Saccharobesus litoralis: one gene and its partner. The protein of the gene in region 2 binds, or shares a complex with, the protein of the main gene of each other region. Links are inferred from orthologs where the notes say so. Each region holds a gene or a part of one and is shown on either strand. Other genes may lie near its edges. The genes, in order: dnaG and dnaB.

The links.
Region 1: the proteins of dnaB (region 2) and dnaG are in contact, whole or in part, in a crystal structure (PDB 2R6A), measured with the Geobacillus stearothermophilus proteins. The link is inferred for Saccharobesus litoralis from one-to-one orthologs. Residues at the interface, in WP_033016901.1 of Geobacillus stearothermophilus: Ser13, Glu15, Ala16, Gln18, Glu91, Leu92, Asp94, Ala95, Val96, Pro97, Thr98, Ala99, Ala100, Asn101, Tyr104, Tyr105, Ile108; in WP_049624496.1 of Geobacillus stearothermophilus: Lys456, Leu457, Leu458, Pro459, Ala460, Asn463, Ala464, Leu467, Leu535, Leu536, Ile537, Ala538, Gln544, Glu545, Asp548, Tyr549, His552.

The regions. Positions count from the first base shown.
Region 1 is NZ_CP026604.1:2,992,612-3,001,996, forward strand. The notes cover bases 1-2,986. They hold dnaG (DNA primase), read right to left. Parts: upstream 2,381-2,986; coding sequence 620-2,380; downstream 1-619. Other genes in these bases: rpoD (RNA polymerase sigma factor RpoD), read right to left, coding at 1-455; C2869_RS10715 (GatB/YqeY domain-containing protein), read right to left, coding at 2,510-2,956; rpsU (30S ribosomal protein S21), read right to left, coding at 2,973-2,986. Outside these bases: more of rpsU, read right to left, coding at 2,987-3,188; tRNA (adenosine(37)-N6)-threonylcarbamoyltransferase complex transferase subunit TsaD, read left to right, coding at 3,365-4,387; glycerol-3-phosphate 1-O-acyltransferase PlsY, read right to left, coding at 4,402-5,040; folB (dihydroneopterin aldolase), read left to right, coding at 5,261-5,638; folK (2-amino-4-hydroxy-6-hydroxymethyldihydropteridine diphosphokinase), read left to right, coding at 5,638-6,123; C2869_RS10745 (undecaprenyl-diphosphate phosphatase), read left to right, coding at 6,386-7,192; C2869_RS10750 (pseudouridine synthase), read left to right, coding at 7,219-7,890; C2869_RS10755 (DUF3530 family protein), read left to right, coding at 7,956-8,831; co-chaperone DjlA, read right to left, coding at 8,906-9,385. UniProt on the Escherichia coli protein: RNA polymerase that catalyzes the synthesis of short RNA molecules used as primers for DNA polymerase during DNA replication.
Region 2 is NZ_CP026604.1:3,518,458-3,527,810, forward strand. What follows is about bases 3,411-6,364. They hold dnaB (replicative DNA helicase), read right to left. Parts: upstream 5,614-6,364; coding sequence 4,207-5,613; downstream 3,411-4,206. Other genes in these bases: alr (alanine racemase), read right to left, coding at 3,411-4,189; C2869_RS12630 (HEAT repeat domain-containing protein), read right to left, coding at 5,743-6,364. In the rest of the region: ung (uracil-DNA glycosylase), read left to right, coding at 1-318; C2869_RS12600 (DUF3545 family protein), read right to left, coding at 433-606; C2869_RS12605 (Kelch repeat-containing protein), read left to right, coding at 1,138-2,169; C2869_RS12610 (DUF4250 domain-containing protein), read left to right, coding at 2,292-2,492; C2869_RS12615 (DUF3820 family protein), read left to right, coding at 2,871-3,086; more of alr, read right to left, coding at 3,083-3,410; more of C2869_RS12630, read right to left, coding at 6,365-7,476; C2869_RS12635 (hypothetical protein), read right to left, coding at 7,491-9,353. UniProt on the Escherichia coli protein: The main replicative DNA helicase, it participates in initiation and elongation during chromosome replication. Travels ahead of the DNA replisome, separating dsDNA into templates for DNA synthesis.

The DNA of each region.
Region 1 (9,385 bases), 530 kb from region 2 along the record:
CTGTCCCACTCGCTTAATAAGTGAGACATTGAATCTGGGTATTCAGCAACTGAAGATTGTACTTGGTTAATACCATCTTCAATGCGCTTGGCAATTTCTATTTCGCCTTCGCGAGTGAGTAGTTCAACGGTACCCATTTCACGCATGTACATACGCACAGGGTCAGTCGTACGACCAATTTCACTTTCTACCGTTGCAAGTGCTTGTGCGGCCGCTTCAGCCGCATCTTCATCGGTAGTATTGGTTTCTTCAGCCATCAAAAGTTGATCGGCATCAGGTGCTGTTTCAAACACCTGAATACCCATATCGTTGATCATACCAATGATGTCTTCAATTTGATCTGAGTCGACAATTTCCTGAGGAAGGTGATCGTTGACTTCAGCATAGGTTAAATAACCTTGTTCTTTGCCTTTAGCAACGAGAAGCTTTAGTTGTGACTGGCGGTTTGGCTCCATACAGGCTTCCACTTATAATCTTTAGTTGGTCAAAATACGAGGACAGTAAACGACCAATTATAACACGGTCTGTTAATTACTGTATTAAAAATAATGCATTTTATATGCATGTCTATTTAACATGCGCTTTGATGCTAACTATAGGCGCTGTTTGCTAGCTTTGCCTACATTTTTAACAATTGCTCTAGCTCTTGTTTTTCATTTTGTCGAAGGAGGTTCATTCGAGCTTTGTTCATTAATACTTCTTTACGCTGTTTGACAAATAAAACCAAAATATTTTCCATGATATCGAGAAACACCTGTTGTTGGTTTTCTGGAGCTACATGGTGTTCCCAAGCCATCACTTTAGCTAAGGTGGCTTGATTAGGGCTTTGACGCCAATGTTCCAATACTTGGGCTGCATTACAATCGGGATGATTCCGGCAATACATGAGTACTTCTATAAAGAGATTCACGCCGGCCATATCCACTTGGGAAAATGCCAAAATTTGCGCATCCGTCATATGTTGTAATGTGCTGGCTAATTTGGGATTTTCAAGTAGCAGAGCTAAAGCTTTACGTATAGGTGTGGCTTTGCTGTTGGTTTTTTCGTTATACAAAGCTCGCTTTTGTTTGGCATGTTTTAATTTATCTGTATTAGACGTTCTTGCTTTTTCTACTCGTGTCTTTTGTTCCAGCTTATCTATCAATAGACGTTTAACTTCACCATCCGGCATTTGGGTTAATATTGGGGTTAGCAGCTCATTCAGCTTGGCTTTACCTTGTAAACTGTCAATATTGGCTTGTTGCGCGAGTTCTTCAAATAAAAAAGTCTCTATTGGCGTGGCTTCGTCAATCAGCTTTTCAAATGCCTGTTGGCCAATTTGTTTGACTAGGCTGTCTGGATCTTCTTTATCCGGTAAAAATACAAAGCGCATTTTTACGTTATCGGTTAAATAAGGCAGGGCATTTTCTAAAGCGCGCCAAGCGGCTGAGCGACCCGCTCTGTCGCCATCGTAACAGCAGACAATTTCTGGTGCATAACGTAGCATTAGTTGGATTTGTTCTGGTGTGGTTGCGGTGCCAAGTGAGGCAACAGCATAACCTATACCCGCTTGTGCTAATGCAACCACATCCATATAACCTTCTACAACTAATAAACGCTCTAAGCGGCGATTATTTTGCCGTGCTTGATATAAGCCATATAGCTCTTTGCCTTTATGGAAAATTCGCGTTTCCGGTGAATTGAGATATTTGGGCGTGCCGTCGCCGAAAACTCGACCACCAAAACCAATACATTTGCCACGGCGGTCATGAATAGGGAACATTAAGCGATCACGAAAACGGTCGTATAAGCGTTTGTTATCATTTTCGATCAGCATGCCTAAGTCACGCAGTTGATAGGCAGATTGCTGATCACGGCCTAATGTTTTGAGTAAGCCATCCCAACCGTCGGGGGCGTAACCGATTTGAAAACGCTCGACGGTACTTTGGTCTAACCCACGGCCTTGAATATAGGCTTGCACATTAGCTGAATTTGGATGCTGAACTAACTGTTGCTGAAAAAAAACAGCGGCATTTTGCATAACATCCCAATCGGCTTTAATTTGCTGACTTTTGTGCGCGTCTTGCGGATTGCCACCTTGTTCACGGGGTACTTCCATACCGTGCATACCGGCAAGTTCTTCAACGGCATCAACAAATTCTAACCTGTCATGCTCCATCAAAAACGAAATTACATTGCCATGGGCTCCGCAACCAAAACAATGATAAAACTGTTTATCAGGTGCGACAGTAAACGAGGGTGACTTTTCGTTGTGGAATGGGCAGCAGGCTTGATAATTACGCCCTGCTTTTTTTAGACGAACACGGCTGTCGATTAATTCAACGATATCGGTTCTAGCAATTAGGTCATCTAAAAAGGGGCGAGGGATGCGGCCAGCCATATTGGTTACTTCAGTTTTTAGCGATTGATTAACCCAGTTATCTTAGAGGGTTTTGCTTTTGTTGTCAGTCAGAAAAAACAAAACCGCAACGAGTGCGGTTTTGTGAAAGTCGTATTTGGAGAAAGGGTATTAGCTATTTAAAGCAGCTCTTACCTGCTGACTTACGGCACCCATATCGGCGCGGCCTTGGATCTGGGGTTTTAACACGCCCATGACTTTCCCCATATCTTGCATACCTTGTGCACCTGATGATGTGATGGCAGCAGATATCAATTCTTTAATTTCGGCTTCGCTTAATTTAGCAGGCAAGAAACCTTCAATTACTTCAATCTCGGCGGCTTCGTTAGCAGCTAAGTCTTCGCGGCCAGCATCTTGGAATTGGCTAAAAGAGTCTTTACGTTGTTTAACCATTTTGGTTAAAACGGCGATGACATCGTCATCATTCAGCTCTTTTTTCTCGTCGATCTCAATTTGTTTGATCGCGGCTAAAGCCATACGAATAGTTCCAAGGCGAGCTTTATCTTTCGCTCGCATCGCGTCTTTTTGTGCGTCCTTTAACTGGGCAATTAAGCTCATGAGTTGAATCTAATTCTTAGTAAAGACGAGTACGACGTGCGTTTTCGCGAGCTACTTTTTTAGCAGAACGCTTAACTGCAGCAGCTTTTTTACGCTTACGCTCAGAAGTTGGCTTTTCATAGTGCTCGCGACGACGAACTTCTGAAAGGATACCCGCTTTTTCACATGAACGCTTGAAACGGCGTAAAGCTACGTCAAACGGCTCGTTATCTTTTACCTTAATAACTGGCATTAAAAATCACCTCAAGGATGTTAATTTAAACTCGCTCTGCCTAAATAATGAACGAGTGACTAAAAAATGGTGCGGCATTCTAAACCCAAGGCCTTATGCTTGTAAAGCAACTTTTGTTTGAAAAAAATGCCAACGTCGCTAAAATGCGCGGCCAGCCTGTTTTAAGAGTGTAACTTATGCGAATTATCGGTATTGAAACTTCATGTGATGAGACCGGCATTGCGATTTATGACGATCAGCAAGGCCTGTTAGCCCATCAATTATATAGTCAGGTTAAGTTACATGCCGATTACGGTGGTGTGGTGCCAGAGTTAGCCTCTCGCGACCATGTGCGTAAAACATTACCCTTAATTGAAGCCGCGCTAAAACAGGCCAATTCATCCAAGGACGATATCGATGGTATTGCTTATACGGCGGGCCCTGGTCTAGTTGGTGCATTATTAGTGGGCTCAACCGTCGCGCGAGGATTAGGCTTTGCATGGCAAAAGCCTGTTGTCCCAGTGCATCATATGGAAGGACATTTGTTAGCGCCAATGCTGGAAGATGATGTACCTGAATTTCCTTTTATCGCTTTGCTTGTTTCTGGGGGGCATACTTTACTCGTTGAAGTACAAGGCATTGGCCAATACCGAATTTTAGGTGAGAGTATTGACGATGCGGTGGGTGAGGCCTTCGATAAAACCGCTAAATTAATGAATTTAGATTATCCAGGTGGGCCAAGGTTGGCCAAATTAGCAGAACAAGGTCAAGCTGGGCGCTATAAATTTCCACGTCCAATGACAGATCGTCCAGGGTTAGACTTTAGTTTTTCTGGGTTAAAAACCTTCACAGCTAATACATTACGCGCGGAAGGGGGTGTGGATAATGCAGATCAGCAAACATTAGCTGACATCGCCTATGCATTCCAAGAAGCCGCCGTTGATACCTTATTAATTAAATGTAAGCGAGCGTTAAAGCAAACAGGGCTTAAGCGATTGGTCATTGCTGGTGGGGTGAGTGCCAATGTCTTTTTACGTGAGCAATTAGCTGAGTTAATGCGTAAGTTAGGCGGGCAAGTGTATTATCCGCGTACTGAATTTTGTACCGATAACGGCGCTATGATTGCTTATGCGGGCATGCAAAGGCTTAAAGCGGGCCAAACCACTTTGGATGCAGTGGTTAAACCGCGCTGGCCAATTGAAGAGTTGCCTGCGGTTTAAGTTTTAGGCGGAGATCAAGGATCTTTTCTCTTCGCTTTTCTTTTTAATTTTCGTAAAGCGGATAGATGTTTTTCATCCATTGTTCTTTCATTGCCATCTAGTAAGCGTCGAATATTGGCGGTGTGACGGCCGACAATGAGTAAACATAGCATTAAACTTGGGTATACATAGTCTGGCTTTAAGAAGTAAACATATAGCGGCGCAATTCCCGCTGTGGTTATCGACGCTAAGGAAGAAAAGCGCGACTTGTATAAAACTGCGGTCCAAGTTGTCACAAGCAGTAAGCCCAAATCTAATCCCAGTGGAAGCATTGAACCAAATGCGGTTGCGACCCCTTTTCCGCCTTTAAAGCGGTAATACACAGGCCAAATATGGCCCATACAAGCGATAATCGCGATGATACCTAACTCAATTGGTGGTAAGCCAAGGAAGTATGAGCCATAAACAGGTATAACCGCTTTAAATGTATCGAATAAAAAGGTGAATGCCGCCGCTTTTGCGCCACCGATACGGTACATGTTGGTTGCCCCAGGGTTTCCTGAGCCATGTGTGAGTGGGTTGGGGGTACGAAAGAATACATGCGCCAAGCGAGCGCCTGATAATGAACCTATCAAATATGCAATGACCAGCATAGGCCAGAATAAATTCGTCATCAGTCCTGTATTTTTCCTTTTAGTAAAATAGGGTAAACTTGTCAGCTTAGACTCGCTACCACTTTTTGGCTGATTCTTATCTAACGATAACTTAGTTGATTGACTTGATTTTAATTAAGTCTTTGAGCCTTGTTGCCGCTTAATCTGCCTGAATATTTTATAAATGACACTTGCTCAGTTTTAACGCAGGCAAGAATAGCAAAGAATTTGACACTTCACTATGGCAATTGTTTTTATTGAGAACTTGAGCGTAGATTCCTGTATTGGTGTTTACGATTGGGAAAAGCGCATTCGACAAAAATTAATTTTTACGATTGAAATGGCTTGGCCTAACAAACCCGCCGCGCAAACCGATGATATCAACTTAGCATTAGATTATGCCAAAGTCTCGCAAGCGGTTTGTGATTTTGCTAGCTCACGCCAGTTTGAGTTAATTGAAACCATGGCTGAACAGGTCGCTGCTTTAATTATGCAGCAATTTAATGTTTCTTGGTTGAAAATTAAATTGGCTAAACCAGGCGCTGTTAAACAAGCCACTAGTGTCGGGGTCATTATTGAACGAGGCACACTCACGGCTGAAAATGGAGTGAGCAACTAATGGCGCTGATCTTCATTAGTATTGGCAGTAATGTAGAACGAGAACAGCATATTTTAAACGGCGTTAATGCACTTAAGTTGGCGTTTGAAAATGTTGTTCTTTCGCCAGTATTTGAAAGTGAAGCTGTGGGTTTTAATGGTGATCCTTTTTTAAATCTCGCAGCGAGTGCGCAGACAGATAAATCAATTGCTGAGGTGGTTGCTTTACTCAAGCAAATTGAGGATAGCAATGGTCGTGTACGAAAGTGCGAAAAGTTTAGCTCACGAACCTTGGATTTAGATCTGCTTACCTACGACCAATTAGTGGTATCTGAGCCCGTTGTTTTACCGCGAGATGAAATTACCAAAAATGCCTTTGTTTTGTGGCCTTTGGCTGAATTAGCGCCAACGGAAATTCACCCAACAGTGCTTAAAACGTATCAGCAAATGTGGAATGAATACGACAAAACACAGCAAAAATTACATATTGTTCCGTTTAACTTTTAGTTCAAATATAGTCAAAGCGATCAGGTTTTAGGGGCAGGTTTCTAGTTCCAGACGAAACCTAAGTACCTACATCCATGTAGGCAAAGCCGTCAAGCTTCGAGACCCCATGAGCATATGCTCTACTATGTGATTGGGGCTGCCTAAAGGGATTTAGGTAGTAGGACGACGTAGGAGCCAAAGTCGAGAGTAAGCGCCGACAATGAACCATAAGACCTGAGCGAGAAGACTATAACATAACATTTAACAAGGACAGGGATAGAGAATGACAACCCTTCAGATTATTGTATTGGCTATAATTCAAGGTATTACTGAATTTTTACCTATATCGAGCTCTGCTCACCTTATTTTACCGGCGCAAATTTTAGGTTGGCAAGATCAAGGCACTGCATTTGATGTTGCAGTTCACGTTGGCTCGCTGTTAGCCGTTTTGATTTATTTTCGTAAAGAAGTCGGTGATATTTTATTTGCTTGGTTAAAGTCACTGTCAACGAAACAGCAAACGCAAAACAGTCGTTTGGGCTGGCTTATTATTTTTGCAACTGTTCCAGGGGTGGTTTTTGGCTACCTAATGACGGGATTTGTTGAAGATTACGCGCGTTCTCCTCTCGTTATTGCTTCGACTACGATAGGCTTTGGTTTGTTATTGTGGTGGGCAGATGCTAAAGCTACGCAAGTTAAAACCTTGGATACATTAAATTGGAAGGTTGCTATGGGGGTCGGTTTTGCCCAAGCGTTAGCCGTGATCCCTGGTACATCTCGTTCAGGTGCAACCATTACAGCGGGTTTGATGCTGGGGTTAACTCGAGATGCCGCAGCGCGTTTTTCATTTTTACTGTCAATTCCTATTATTTTAGCGGCGGCGACTTACTACAGTTTAAAACTGGCTACGGACGAGGCAGAGCCCGCTATGGATTTGATGGCGATGATAACCGGTGGCTTATTTGCCTTTGTCAGCGCTTATGCTTGTATTCATTTATTTTTAAAAGCCATTAATAGCATTGGTATGTTGCCTTTTGTCATCTACCGACTCATTTTGGGCGCTGCGTTGCTAGCTTTTGTTTATCTTTAAATTTTAGGTTATTTGCAGAATTAATTATGTCGTCGTTTGTTTATAATCCACCGTTAGAACCGTATTTGAATATTTTGTATGCGGATGATGACATTTTAGTTTGCGACAAACCTAATGGGCTGTTGTCGGTACGAGGCAAAGCGCCTGAACACCAAGATAGCTTAGAGGTACGAGTTAAGCGGGTTTACCCAACGGTAGGCATTGTTCATCGGTTGGATATGTCAACGTCTGGCATCATGTTAATGGCGTTAAATAAACCTGCGCACAGTGCGTTAGCGCGTCAATTTCAGGAGCGCCAAACCAGTAAAACCTATATTGCCCGATTATCAGGCCATCCACATTCAACACAAGGTATTGTCGAATTACCTTTAATTTGTGATTGGCCTAACCGCCCTAAGCAAAAAGTTTGTTTTGAAAGCGGTAAACCGTCGACGACCTACTGGCGATTAATGGATAAAGGCGTAGATGCTCAAGGGTTTAAGTTTTGTCGAGTGGCCTTAACGCCTGTTACTGGGCGTTCTCATCAATTACGCGTGCATATGCAGCAAATTGGTCATGCTATTCTTGGCGATAAATTTTATGCAGAGCCTGATGGTTTTGCCGCGGCTTGTCGATTGCAATTGCATGCTGAACAATTGGGGTTTTATCATCCGGTTAGCCATGAGTGGCTAGATTTCAATTGCCCTTGTCCATTTTAATTCGATAGCTTTTTTCACGGTTACTTTTCAGTAAAGCTTAGTCTTTGATTGCCGATAACTTGGTTATGAAAGCACGTAATAATTTATCTTGGCTAGCTGTATTAGTCCTAATTTCAATCACCTATTGCTTAAGTGCGTCGCTAGCGGCTGAGCAAAAATTGATATTACCGACGGCGAAAACACAGTTATTGAGTCAAGATCTTAAAAGATTTGGCGATAGTGACGAAGTTAAAGAGTTGGTAGCTGGGGATTCAACTTTTGTTGCCTTAGTGAGTGAGCAAGATACGTCGTTCACACGGGGTGTGGCGATCTTGATGGCAGACTCGTCACTGAGCCAAATGCAAACTCAAGCATATGGGCATTTACGTTATTCGTTAAATGCCCATGGCTGGGTTACCATTGCCGCCGGAGCGCCTGAACCTTATCATGAACAGGGGCGAATTAACGATAGCAATCGCGAGACTTATCTACAAAGTGCCTATCAAAGCGCAGAGTTTATTTCGGCAGAGGGGCAAACTCAGCAAAAGCAAAAATTACAAATTAGAATGCAAGCTTTGCTTAATATGGCAGGCGATTATCCGGGAATTATTATGGTAGTGGCCCAAGGTGCAACCGCCGGTTTTTTAACTGAGCTATACCATGCGCAAACTCTAAGTGAACCGGAAATCTTTGTGTTAGTGCAGCCTTACCTTGCTGATTATAAAGCCAATAAAGCCTTACCTAAGAAAATAGCTGAACTGCAAACTCCGATATTGGATATTTGGTCTGACTACGATAATCCATGGGCTAAAGCGACAGTGGCTAGCCGTAAACGTTATGCGCGTAAATTACTCACCATGCACTATCGCCAGCGCCAACTATTTGGTGATAGAGGTTGGGAGCAAAGAGATGCTCGCTTAACCAAAGAAATTGTCGGTTATATTGCTTATCTCGGTTGGTAGTTAATATCGTAGGCGAGCCTTTAGGCTTGCAAGTTCTGTGAGTCAACTCGTTCCGCAAAGAACGGTATAGTCGTTTACCAACCTTTATGTTCTTTAATTAACTGCCAAGCGGCTTGAATATCTTGCGCTTTCTCTTTGGCTAATTGCAAAGCTTGTTCTGGTAATCCTTGAGAAGCCAGTTTGTCAGGATGGTGTTGTGCCATGAGCTTTTTGTAGGCTTTCTTGGCTTGTTTCTCTTCACAATTCTCATCCAGCCCTAACATTTGATAGGCAGCGGGCAGCGCAGAAGTGTTGTATTTAGGCTGTTGTGTGCCTTGATGGCTATTGCGCTTGGCACGATCAGACTCTTGATGGAAGCGGTTTGCCGCGATCACCTGCGAAATGAGCTTATGTAACTGGTCTTGACTGTAGCCGAGGATTTTTCCTACGGTATGTAAAATATCTTCTGCTTTCGCGTTTAATTGACCATTTATCAGTGCCGCTTGGATTTGGATCTCGAGATACATTTGAATGAATTCAGCTTGCCCAGCACAAAAGCGTTTAAACTCTTTTGC
Region 2 (9,353 bases):
GGAGTGTTGTTGTTAAATACGGTATTAACAGTCGAGCAAGGTAAAGCCCACTCTCATGCCAAGTGTGGTTGGGAAACGTTTACCGATGCAATGATTGCAGCGTTGAATGAGTCCAAGCAAGGCTTAGTGTTTTTACTTTGGGGGGCTCACGCTCAAAAGAAAGGGCGTTTTATTGATCGCACTAAACATCATGTGTTGGAGTCAGTTCATCCATCTCCTTTGTCGGCTCACAGAGGTTTTTTCGGGTGTCGTCATTTTTCGAAAACCAATCAGTTATTACAAAAAATGGCTAAAACACCGATTAATTGGCAAGTCTAGCACAAGTCACTCGAGTGAAATTAGCAAGTATTGCGTATAGTCAATACTTGCTAATTACCTTGTTCAACATGCATTGTACAAGCAAAAACGGCTCCCAAAAGGAGCCGTTTTTAATTAAATTGCAATGCTGTCAAAGTCGACTTCATCTAAGAAATCCAATTCTTTTAACTCGCGACGTAGACGATGTTTATCTTTAAGCATCTCTATTTCACGCCATTTTCGCTTTTGGGCTGGGCGGCCTCGTGAAGCTTTTTCTATGTTAGCCATTTCAGTATTGTTGCTTTCCATGATTGCTCCTTATTTTATGGGCATTGCTTTAGTATCTTTAGTTCGCAGTAAATCAAAATCATGTTAATAAATTGTGACGTTTATATAACAGTCAAATGAAATGCGAGTATTTATTATCTGCGCCATTGCTTGCCTGAAAGCAGGCTTATCTTTCGTCATTGAAAGAAAATAAAACCTCATTACTGTTAAATGTTAAAGGATATGTAATGAGTTAATCAGTAAGCTTTGTATTATGTCATTTCTCAGAGCGCATTTTTATCAAGCTTGATATTGCCGTTCTTGTATAAATTTAAGGTCGACACGTCAAGGCTCTGAATCGTTAACACTTGTTACTAAACCCAAACTTAGTTTATTTAGGGTTCCAATTTCAAGTGTTTTTTACCCAAAAGTTGTTAGTTTTTTGCTCGTCGATGTGACAGCAGAGGATAACTTCACGAAATATTGCATTCGTAATAGTAAATATTAATACATAAACTGCAAACAATTGCTGGTATAAGGGTGCTTACACGATTGTTTTTAAAGAGTTTAATCATGAATACTTTGTTTAGTCAGTGGTACGCAAATACTCGAATCATTACTGCTGTTGTAATGAGTGTTGTGGTTTTGTCTGCTTGTATGTCGACTTCAGAGCCGATAATGGCCTCAAAAGTCGCGAGTTGGCAGACAGTAAAAACACAAGGTAAGTTGCAAAACCGTCATGAAGCTGGGCTAGTTGCCTTGGGCGATAAGCTGTATTTACTCGGTGGCCGCGGCAAGAAAAACGTTAATGTATATGACGTTAACAGTAATACTTGGTCGATAAAATCAAAAATGCCAATGCAAATGCATCATTTTCAGCCAGTGGTTTTTAATGAGAAAATATACATTTTAGGGGCGATGACAGGTGGCTATCCACGAGAAGACGCAGTGCCTAATGTATGGATATATGATCCGAGTTTAGATTCGTGGCAAAAGAGTCACGCCATTCCAGAAAATCGTCGTCGTGGCGGGGCTGGAGTGAGTGTTTACAAAAATAAAATTTATCTGACATCAGGCATTACGGATGGTCACTACACAGGATCAGTCACTTGGTTTGATGAATATGATCCGGTTACAGGTCAATGGCGAGTGCTAAAGGATGCATTAAAACCACGCGATCATTTTCAAACCGCAGTGATTGGCAATAAACTTTATGCAGCAGGTGGTCGTACGACATCGGCTAAAACCAAACAAGTTTTTAATTTGGTTGTTAAGCAAGTTGACGTATATGATTTTGAAACTGAAACTTGGTCAGCATTGAATTTAGATTTACCCACAGGACGGGCAGGGCATTCAGTCTTTGCGCTTGACCATAGGTTAATTGTTGTTGGCGGCGAATCTAACCAGCGAATAGCCCACGCTGATGTGGAGGTATACAATACGTTAGTCGGTCAATGGTACACAGGGGCCTCACTAGAACGAGGACGACATGGCACCGGTATTGGCCAAATCGCTGATCAGCTTTGGACAGTGAGCGGTTCAGGTAATCGCGGAGGTCGTCCAGAATTACCCAGTACAGAATCAATTAAAGTATCAGATATATAACTAATTGATTTTAATCTAACTTTGAAAAATGGGTGCTGAGGCACCCATTTTTATTTGGTTAAATAGTGAACTCTTTACTAAACTGATCTTGATGTCAGCACGATAGGTAAGTGAGGTAAGCTATGGATATGACGTCTTGTGTCAATATGGACCCTAATATTTTACTTGGGATCGTTAACGATAAATTACGCCACGAATGTGGAAATTTGCAAAGCTTAGCGGCTTTGATGGATGTAGATGAAGATCGCTTAGAGGATAAATTAGCAGGGATTGGTTTTCATTATGATGTAGGGCAAAATCAATTTAGTCCAGATTTAGAGTAAATATAGTCTTCTCGCTCAGGTCTTATGGTTCATTGTCAGCGCTTACTCGCCCCAATCACATAGTAGAGCATATGCTCATGGGGTTTCGAAGCTTGCCTACATGGATGTAGGTAAGGAGCGAGAGCACGGATGCGGTAGCTTTGACGGCTTCCCCTAAAACCTGATCGCTTTGAGTAAATAAAATATTTACGCTAGCTTTTTAGTACACAGGCCGACATCCGTCGGTCTGTTTTTTTGTTTATATGCTTAATGGCACGGCAATCAAATAAATCTCATAATTCAAAATCATCAGTGTGAAGTTGCAAATTAACTAAAGTTAATAGAATCGCTGGAAGAAGATGATAAGATCTGGGCAATGAATTTAAATTCTCAGATTCTATGTTTGATAAAAATGATTTAGTCCGCTTGGCTCAGGTACAAATGCCATTTGGTAAATACAGTGGTCGCGTACTAATTGATTTACCCGAGGAATACTTATTGTGGTTTCAGAATAAAGGCTTTCCGCAAGGCCAGTTAGGTCAATTGATGGCGCTAGCACTGGCAATTAAAATGGAAGGGCTACAAGGACTGGTTAAGCCGCTAAAGTCAAACTAACTCGCTATTTCAACTATTTTCCCGTCAGTGATATAGGCTCGGCTTACGCGGGTTGTTAACGTACAGGTCAATTCATAAGGAATGGTATCAGCATAGGCTGCAACCTTTTCTATGGCCACATGCTGCCCCCATAATTCAACCATATCGCCATTTTGGTCTTGCGCATTATTGCCTAAGTCTACTGTGATCATATCCATTGATACTCGACCGACCAAGGGCACTATTCTGCCGTTGACCCACACAGGTGTACCTGATTTTGCATGACGAGGATAACCGTCACCATAGCCTATCGCGACAACACCTATGGTTGTGTCTTGCTTGGCTTGCCATGTTGCGCCATAACCTATGGTCGTGCCCTGTTTAATGGGTTTTACTGCGATTAAATGAGATTTTAATGTCATTGCTACTTGAAAGCCATTTTGGCTAATACGGCATCCTTCTATTGGACTCATACCGTACAAAATCAAGCCTGGTCTAACCCAGTCTAAATGACTCGTAGGGCGGCTAAGGATCGCTGCAGAGTTAGCGAGTGAGGCTTGCAAGGAATAGGTATTTATTAATGACTGCAAGCCATTTTGCTGTAGAGTATTCATTGTTGCCTGTTTTTCATCAGCACAGGCAAAATGTGACATCAGTCTTATTTCTTTTACATTAGGGTTGCTGGATAACGCAGTCATATAACGCGAACAGGCTTCAGGGCTGATCCCCAACCGAGTCATACCGGTATCAATTTTTAGCCAAACTGTAATGGCTTTTGGCAATTTTACTTGGCTTAACGCGTTGAGTTGTTCCTCACAATGGATAACGGTTTCAATATTATGCTTGGCTATATATGGTAATTCATTGGCTTTAAAAAAGCCTTCTAGCAGTAGAATGGTCTGCTCGACACCTGCGTCGCGTAATGCGACAGCTTCACTAAAACGGGCTACGCCTAAAGAGTCGGCATGAGTTAATGCACTAGCCACAGCTAACGCACCATGGCCATAACCATTGGCTTTAATGACGGCGATAACCTTGGATTGTGGGGCTAATTTTTTGACCAGTGCAAGGTTGTGGCTAATGGCATCTAGGTTAATTTCGGCGGTTACGCCAGTTAAGGTCATCAATATACTAAACCAGCCTAATAATCGTCGCTGTAATCGCCAGGATTGGCTAAGTTATCAAAACGTGAATATTGCCCTTGGAAGGCTAAACGAGCTGTGCCCAGCGGACCATTACGTTGCTTACCTATAATAATTTCACCTATACCTTTGAACTCTGAGTTTTCGTTGTAAACCTCATCACGGTAGATAAACATAATAAGGTCAGCATCTTGCTCGATTGAACCTGATTCACGCAAATCTGAGTTAACAGGGCGTTTGTCAGCCCTTTGTTCCAAGCCACGGTTAAGCTGTGATAGGGCAATCACGGGTACGTTAAGTTCTTTGGCTAAGGCTTTTAACGAGCGGGATATTTCGGCGATCTCTAGGGTACGGTTATCGGCTAATGCGGGCACTGTCATTAGCTGTAGGTAATCGACCATGATCATGCTGATCCCGCCATGATCCCGCGCCACTCGGCGAGCCCGCGAGCGAACTTCTGTTGGGGTTAAGCCTGAAGAATCGTCAATGAAAATGTTTTGTCTTTGATTTAACAAGCTAACGGTCGAAGAGATGCGCGCCCAATCTTCATCTTCCAATGTTCCGGTTCGAACACTGGTCTGGTTTACTCGGCTTAAAGACGCTAAGGTTCGCATCATGATTTGTTCTGACGGCATTTCGAGACTAAAGACTAAAACCGGTTTGTCTTGGGCGAGCGCGGCGTTTTCAACCAAGTTCATGGCAAATGTGGTTTTACCCATTGAAGGGCGAGCAGCAACAATAATTAAATCGGAAGGTTGGAAACCTGCGGTTAATTTGTCGAGTTCGGTAAATCCACTGGTGACACCAGTAACCCCATCTTTACCTAGGGTCATGGCTTCTTCAATCCGTTTAATGGTTTTTTCTAATACTGTGCCCATATTTTGTGGGCCTTCAGTACTATTAGTCCGTTGCTCGGCTATTTTAAAAACTTTAGATTCAGCAAAGTCTAATAATTCGTTGCTGTCGCGGCCTTGCGGATCGTAACCGGCTTCAGCAATTTCGTTAGCAACACCAATGAGCTCACGCACCACGGCACGTTCACGCACAATATCGGCATAAGCGGTAATGTTGGCTGCACTTGGCGTGTTGTCAGCGATTTCAGCTAAATAAGCAAAACCGCCTATATCTTCTAATACTTTTTCTTGCTCAAGTGATTCGGATAATGTGATTAAATCTATGGGTTTGCCAGCTTCAACCAGTGCTGCCATACGTTCAAAGACTAAGCGGTTTGAACGATTGAAAAAATCTTGAGCAACAACCCGCTCAGCGACTTGATCCCATGTATCGTTATCTAACAGTAAGCCACCGATGACCGATTGCTCAGCTTCAAGTGAATGAGGTGCTGCTTTTATATCTTCAATTGAAGTTGGCTTTTTCTTTTTGTTGTTTGTCCAGTTATCAGCCATGAGATCCGGTAAAATTATATCTAGTGGGAATGGTAGCTATTATGACGTTTTTGCTTAAATGAGGAAATGACTAAATGTAAAAAGGTCAGCAATAGCTGACCTTTTCCTGTTGTTTGCTTGATTTTTAATCTAATCACTATTGCGCATTTGGGTTAATGTTTTAGCGACTAAAGTAAAATTCTTTTTACTTTTTTCAGATTTTAAAATCTGCTTAAGTTCCGTTTTAACTTGTTGTTTGGCGTGTTGCTGAGTAGCCAATGCTTTAATGGCATTGCCACGTGTGCGTTCACTTTTACTTACTTTTGCCATTTCTGCTACACGGCTAATATCTCGCTCATTTAGTTCAAAGCGCTGTAATGCCCCCAGTACGGCTTGTTGCGGGCGGTTATCGCCCTCGCTATGAAGCATATTCGATAGGGTATCGTAAGCTTGCTTGTTGCCCATTTGTCCAAGAGCAAATGCTGCATTGGCTCGTACACGCTCTGAGTCGTCGTTTGCATATTTGGCAATGGTAGGGGTTAAATCCTGATTAGTTGTATTACCCAAGCTAGCAATTAATGAAGCTCGCTCGTTAATATTACTATTACCCGCCAAGCGGTTGGTTAATGCGGTAGTCACTTGTTGTGCTGCTGCGTTGTTTGGTCTACGTTGTAAAACCGCACCCAATGACATGATAGCCGAACCGCGTAATGATTCACTGCCTTGGAAGTGATCACTTTCCAGCATTTCTATCAAATTATCAGCGACACTGGCTGTAAGTGCTTTGGTGCCTGCTGCGATAGCGCGCATGGCTCTAAATCGCTGAGTTTCCGATAGTTCAGGCTCTTGCATTAAATTAATTAATAGCTTGTGACTGTTTTCACTATCTAATAAACCTATGGCATTAAACAAGCGCATTGCGTCTTTATCGTTAAACTCGTTTGCCAGCAACATAACGCCGAGCTCGTCAATTACCGCGTCATATTTTTCTAACCACTGACCCAGATCAGAAGCGCGTAAGTCGGTTATTTTGATATTTTTTATATCTTGTCTTAACGCTTTACGTAAGGCTGCTAGTTCTTCTTTGGTTAGCGGCTTTTCAGCTTTTGTTGGTGCTTGCCACAAACTAATGTCAGTCGGTAATAGCCAAAGCGGGCTATCAACTTTTTGTGCGGTTTGGATAACACTGTAAGTTTGCAAGGTTTCCATAGTGAAACCCTGACCTTCACTCGCCGTGGTGAGTTTTTGATTGCCTCGCGTTGAATCTAACCAGCAGTCAGATAACGTAAAACGTTGCTCTGCACGCTCAATATCAATTGAATTAAGCGTGCCTATGGTCATTTCAACTTGGTCTAAGTTGTTGTATTGGGTTTTATGCTTAATTAATTGCTTATCTTTAAAGCTATAGATAGCTTGATATTCGCCTATAGTATCAATTTCTTTCTGTTTAGGTTTTTCTTGCCATTCGGTTGAATATTGTAGGTAGTAGGCCAGTCCTTTTAGTTTATCCTGCTGGCTTTTTTCTAATTTAACAGGAAAACGAAAATCAATGAGTTGCCCGTTAAAGTTACGCAAAACCGCAAACGGGATTTGGTAACTGGGATCATCAGCGATTACTTCTCCATTAGCGGTTTGCTGAATATTATTGAAATGTATTCCCCACCATAAGCCTTGCAAGTCATTATTTAATGGTTTTAATGATAAATTACCGTTTAATTTGTGACGAGTAATTTGTTGGCCATTAAAATCAAACGTTGTTTGGGTGTTTATTTTTACCACATAGCTTTGTTGACATTGAGCGTTGACTGAACTTTGTTCAGCCAATGCCTTTGTGGGTAAGATTAATGCAGTTGTGCAAAGGAGAATGGCGTTTGCCATTCTCATATTAGTCAAAGTAATCATCTTACTGACAAGGTGCCTTCTTTAGAGTAGATAGTCCACGACTTTTTAAACACACTTGGCGTTTGGTAGAACCATAAATAATAGGTGTTTTTGTTTGTGCCGCATGGATACGGAATAAACCATTTCTTACACCATTTTACGCTACGAACTTCAGCATATAAACCGAACTTGCCGCTAATAACATCTAAGTCGTCGGTTAACTCAAATGCATAGACAATATGTGGATTGAGTTGGCCATCGGCCAGCAAGCCGAGCTCAGCAGATGAATCAAAAGCTAATACATTATCAATAATGGTTAACTCTATGGTAACGCCTGCTGCCACTAATAGTAAGTCGACCCCGCCTTTGGCAAAACCACCGAATTGAGTCGATAAAATATCACCGTTGGCGTAAATTTGACTTTGTTTATAACCAATGGTTAAAGATGCACCTACACTGCCATCAACACCGGCTGATATTGAGATTGGCACAGGACCAACATTAAAGCTGGCTCTAACTAAGATACGCTCTTCCTCCCAAGATTTTTCGAAGGTTTTTTCAAACTGAGAAACCCATTTTGAATCCTCAAATACGACTGTATTGAAGATAATCATTTCTGAGTCATAGCCTGTGTTAACACCGGCTAAATAGGCTTGTGCGTCGTAGCTGATACCAAAAATAGTGTTGTGAGCATTAAAGATCCACATGTCGATAGAACCGCCAGCTTCTAATGCTGCCGACTTATCTAGTAAATCTGCGGTTAACTCACCACCCAGCTCAACGCCGACTTTAAATTTGCTAGCGTCACCGTAAGATTTATCGTAAGAGCCATCAACTGACAATTTGTTACCGGTATTGGTAAAACCAGCCGCTTGTACTTCCCCTGAGGCTGCGACTTCTGCAGCTTGGCGTTCAAAGAAGTATAACGGAACGGTAATTTCTACTTGGTTATTGCTATCGTCGTGTTCAGCACCAATTAACGTGGTATCGGTTAAGGTTAAACGAACTGATAATTCATTGATTTCAGCTTCTGGATCATAGTTATCATATAAGGTTTGAAGCTGGGCGTCGGTCAGGGCAATATCAAAGCCGAAAAAGTGTTCATCGCCATTGTGTTCAAAGTTGATGTGCATCTCGTTTTGATAACTCGGAGCGGCATGAGAATCATTATGATCGGAATCCCAAAGCTGGACACTTTGATAACCGCCATTAATTAAAACTTCGGCTGTTAATGCTGCGGTTGCTGCTTCAGAACCATGATAAATGGCATCAATATGACCAATGATATCAGCATGGTGCTCGCCAGTACCTTCATGATATTCAGGGCTATCTAACACCACCAAGCCACCGTCAATATAACTTTTGGCAAAAATAAATTCATGCTCAGGCGACGCTTCAACTGTAATTTTAACCGCTGGGAATTCACCGTCTCTGTGATGTTCTAAGTCAGTATTAGGGTGGTTGTCGTCTTCATTGGCTTCCGCGACTTCGTCGTCTGGGTCGACTACGGCCACAACCCAATATTCGCCATAATGCTCAACAGCTGGAATTTCCATGCGTAATGACTCGACAAAATCACCATTTTCAACCGCTTCATGAGTCGTTGAGGCTAAAAAGTGCGTTTCATCAATTTCTGAATCGTTGGCACTGTCGGCATGTACTAAATAGAAATCTATTGTCACATTGGGTTGATTTAGCTCTTGAACATGCAGTTGGTAATCTAAATGCAGCACATCGTCCATTTGATAGGCGTTAAGTGTGTTGGCATCAATTGCTGAAATTGTTAAGTTGGGGCCCACAACTTCGTGCGAGGGTGAATCTTCAATAAGATCACAAGCACTAAGCGATAAGGCCATCGTGGCTGCTAACAGCGACTTTTT